DNA from 2 places in the Aminobacter sp. P9b genome. Region 2 is predicted to be linked to the other one. Evidence: riboswitches for the same ligand, from Rfam matches in the RefSeq annotation. Region 2 holds a riboswitch; the other holds the start of a gene.

What was found. Region 2 has a riboswitch for glycine ahead of WHT83_RS24200 (D-amino acid dehydrogenase). Riboswitches for the same ligand answer to the same signal wherever they lie in the genome.
Region 1: it holds a riboswitch for glycine, as region 2 does, so the genes downstream of both, gcvT (glycine cleavage system aminomethyltransferase GcvT) here and WHT83_RS24200 (D-amino acid dehydrogenase) in region 2, are expected to answer to the same signal.

What each region holds. Positions count from the first base shown of each region.
Region 1 is NZ_CP150082.1:3,148,235-3,150,433, forward strand. It holds gene gcvT (glycine cleavage system aminomethyltransferase GcvT) at 1-892, opposite strand, end outside; glycine riboswitch at 1,042-1,128, opposite strand; gene WHT83_RS15555 (molybdopterin-binding protein) at 1,276-2,067, opposite strand; gene WHT83_RS15560 (cytochrome b/b6 domain-containing protein) at 2,069-2,199, opposite strand, start outside.
Region 2 is NZ_CP150083.1:2,501-4,699, reverse strand. It holds gene WHT83_RS24205 (amidohydrolase family protein) at 1-952, shown strand, start outside; glycine riboswitch at 1,016-1,119, shown strand; gene WHT83_RS24200 (D-amino acid dehydrogenase) at 1,266-2,199, shown strand, end outside.

The sequences.
Region 1 (2,199 bases), on a different contig from region 2:
TGCCCGAACGCACCGGCTGGCGGCCTTCGGGCTTCAGCCCGACGCGCTTTTCCTTGGCGCCGTCGGCGAGAATTTTCGAAAGCGCTGCCGCACCGATGAACTTGCCGTCGGTACGCAGGTCCTTGGGGATGGCCCACATCAGGCCGGCACTTGCCGGGTCGGTGTCGGGCGTGATGTCGTTGCCGTGCAGGCAGAGGCCGGCTTCGAGCCGCAGGCTGTCGCGGGCGGCAAGGCCGATCCACATGACACGTTCGTCGCCGAGCAGCTTGGCGAGCAGTTCGCGGGCGTCTGCTTCCGGCAAGCCGATCTCGAAACCGTCTTCGCCGGTATAGCCCGACCGGCTCATGAACCACTTGGTGCGCGGTTCGAAGCCCTGCATGAAGAACAGGGCGTCGGTGTCGACGCCGGCACTTTCGAGCACGGCTGCCGCTTCCGGTCCCTGGATTGCGATGAAGACGCGATCCAGCGGCTCGATGTTGGCGTCGAAACTCTTGCCGACTTCACGCAGATGCGCCTCGTCGGTGGCCGCGTTGCCGGCGTTGGCGACGACCATGAAACGGTCTTCGCCGAGCCTGGTGATGATCAGGTCGTCGACGATGCCTGCGGCTTCGGTGAGGAAGAAAGTATACTTGGATTGCTTGAACTCGAGTGCCTTTGCATCGAGCGGGCAAGCGCGGTTGATGAGGTCCGCCGCACCCGGTCCGCTGACCACGAACAGCTTCATGTGGGAGATGTCGAACAAGCCGACATGCTCGCGGGTGTGAAGGTGCTCCTTCATCACGCCGGCAGGGTAGGTGAGCGGCATGTTCCAGCCGGCAAAGGCGCCGAAGCGCGCACCGGCTGCGGAATGCAGGTCTTCGAGTGGCAATTGATTAGTATGGTCGCCCGTCATGTCTTCTCCAGAGTCGCACGTTGCCAGCCGCTTTTGGCAGCTATTCCGTGCCCCTCTGTCTGAAGCCTGAGAGACTCGCGCTCCGGATCTCTGTCGGCAGCGCTTACACCTTCGGCGCGGGATCCAGGTCCCGACTTTCCAGAGTGTCCTTCCTGTTTACGGTTCTTTTGCCTGAGAGATTTCGGGCGATTTCCCCTTCGGCGTCAGCTTTCGCTGCTCTCTCCCGCAAACAGGTGGAGCCCGCAAAGGCCCCAGACGACTCGTCAATATCCCAAGGCCGACACTTTGTCACCTATCGGCCAAGCCTTATTTGCAAAGTAGATAGTCCAGGCCAATACTTTCGGGTGGCAGTTTCCTATCCGCGGCAATCAACGCCACTGCCTTCAGATGCCGCCGTACCAATCGTAGCCGCGGTCTTCCCAATATCCGCCCTTGCCGAGCCCCATCGAATTGAGGCCGTCGACCAATTCGATTCTGTGCACGTATTTCGGCATCTTGTAGCCGAGCTGGCGTTCGACCCGGACGCGCAGTGGCGCGCCGTTCTCGACCGGCAACGCTTTCCCGTTCATGCCATAGGAGAGAATCGTCTGGGGGTGCCGTGCGTCGACCAGGTCGATCGAGCCGTAATATTTGACCTCGCCCGACAGGCTTCGCTCGATCGTGTCGAGGCAGTGGAAAACGACATAACGTGCTTCAGGCTTCACCACCGCCTGGTCCAGAACCAGCGCCATCGGCACGCCGGTCCATTTGGCGATGCAGCTCCAGCCTTCGACGCAGTCATGCCGGGTGATCTGGGTGCGCGAGGGCATCGCCATCAGTTGCTCCCGCGACAGCGACAGCGGCCTTTCGACGAGCCCGACAACGTCGAGCCGCCAGTCGGCGAACTGATTGGACAGCAGGCCCTTGTAGACATCGTCGTTGGGCGCCGTCACGCCGTTCGGACGCTGCGGCTGGCGAATGTCTGCCTCGGAGAATTCCTGGGCAAGTGAGGCGCGGCCCGCGATCAGCCTTTGCGCGCGATAGGTCAGTCCATTGGCGCCTTCGAGCACATTGCGCACGCCGTTGTCGCGGTCCTGCAGGAAGTCGAAGGCATCGCAGCCGGAAAGCGCTGCCCCCGAAATTCCGAGGGATGCGGCGGTCAGGAAGCGTCGGCGGCTTATCTGAAACTTTGGCATCTCAGGCACTCCCTTTGTCGGAATTGCCGCGCTCGGATCGATCCGTACGGTACCACCCGGTGATGATCGAGCGCAGTTCGTTGATCGGGCCTGCAGCCAGGATCATCAGCATGTGGACAATGAAGAAGCCGA
Region 2 (2,199 bases):
GCTGCCGCGCGGCTGGACCGAGGAGATGGCCGATCACCACTTCTTCCCCGATGCGCAGTCGGCGCTGAAGGTGCTTGAGGAAAACGTTCTCCGCTACAACAACACGCTCGACGGCCGCGCCCGCTGCTGGGTCAACATCGAGGGCAAGGAACCCTGCAGCCTCGAGCTGCATGTCGGTGCGGTTAAGCTGGCCGAAAAGCTTGGTGTTGGTACCACCTACCACCTTGCAACCTCGATCGAGGAAGCCAAGGTCTGCGAAAGCAAATATGGCTGCTGGCCGATCACCCGGATCGACCGCGCCGGCGGCATCGGCAAGAACCTGGTCATCGCTCATGGTGCAGCGGTGTCGGACGAGGAGGTCAAGCTTTTGGCCGAGCGTGGCGCCAGCGTCGCCTTCTGCCCATGCTCGTCGTTCAAGCTCGGCAAGGGTGCGACGGCCATCGGCAAGTACCCTGAGATGGTCAAGGCAGGCGTCAAGGTCGGCCTCGGCACCGACGGTGTGTCGGCTGCAGGCAACATGAACCTGATGCGCCAGATGCTGGTCGTCGCCGGCATGTTCAAGGACGCCCGCATGCAGCCCGACATCTTCACCGCGCGCCAGGCGTTGCGCGCCGCCACCATCGAAGGCGCACGCGCCTTGATGTGGGACGACGAGATCGGTTCGCTGGAGATCGGCAAGAAGGCCGACTTCATCCTGTTCGACCTCGACCATGTCGAATGGACGCCGTTCTACGATCCGCTGCAGGCGCTGGTGTTCTCGGCGTCGACCGCGTCCATCACCCAGACCTGGGTGGACGGCAAGGTGCTTTATGCCGACGGCAAGGTGCAGGGCGTCGACGAGCCGGGCATCCGCCGCAAGGCACGCGAGCTGGCCGCAGCTGCGGTAGTGCGCGCCGGCCTGCACGAACACGGCGTCGAGACGACGACTACGCTCTACGACGAAGGAAACTGACGCGCAGTGCTTCCGCATCTAACGTTGCGGAAGCACTGGCCAGCCTGTAGAAGAAATGCGTTCAGAGGCTGCATGGGAGAGATCGGCCGTATCCTTGAAGGCACCGGCCGGCGCCGACGGAGCAACCCCCCAGGAAACTCTCAGGCAAAAGTGACCATGCAGCTGAACGATCTGGAGAGAGGCACCTCGAGTGCCCACCGAAGGGGAAAGCCGCGCCGGCAAGGCCGTCGCGGTTAAGCTCTCAGGTACAGCGACAGATTGGGGAAAAACAGCGGGTTTAGGCCCGCCCCCAACTTTGATCGCGGAGAGTGAAATGCCCCATATTGCCGTTATCGGCGCCGGTATCACCGGCGTCACCACTGCCTATGCGCTTCTGGAGCGCGGCTATTCCGTCACCGTCATCGACCGCCAGCGCTATGCCGGCATGGAAACGTCGTTTGCCAATGGCGGCCAGCTTTCGGCCAGCAATGCCGAGGTCTGGAACCACTGGTCGACCGTGCTCAAGGGCATGAAGTGGATGCTCAGGCGCGACGCGCCGCTGCTGATGAACCCGGCGCCGACCTGGCACAAATACGCCTGGCTGGCGGAGTTCGTCTCCAACATCATGAACTATCGCGACAATACGGTGGAGACGACGCGGCTGGCGATTGCCGCGCGCAAGCACCTGTTTGCCATTGCCGAGCGCGAGAACATCGATTTCGACCATGTCCAGCGCGGCATCTTGCATGTCTATTGGGACAAGCCGAGCTTCCAGCATGCGCTAAAGGTTAATTCGATGCTGGTCGAAGGCGGCCTCGACCGTCGTCCGGTGACGGCTGCAGAAGTGAAGTCGATCGAACCGGCCTTGCATGGCGATTTCCACGCCGGTTTCTACACCCCGTCGGATTCGACCGGCGACATCCACAAATTCACCTATGGCCTCGCCCAGGCCTGCGAAAGGCGCGGGGCGCGTTTCGTCTTCGACGCCACGGTCAACCGCATTGCCCGCGATGGCGTGTTCTGCATCGGCTATTCCCACGGCGGGTCCGTGGCGGAGGCAGCTCAAGAGATCGTCGAGGCCGATGGCGTCGTCGTCTGCGCCGGTGCCGCCAGCCGCCACTTCGCGGCGATGCTGGGCGACCGCGTCAATGTCTATCCGGTCAAGGGCTATTCGATCACCGTGCATCTCGACGACGAGCGCAGCCAGAAGGCGGCACCCTGGGTCAGCCTGCTCGACGACCGCGCCAAGATTGTCACCAGCCGTCTGG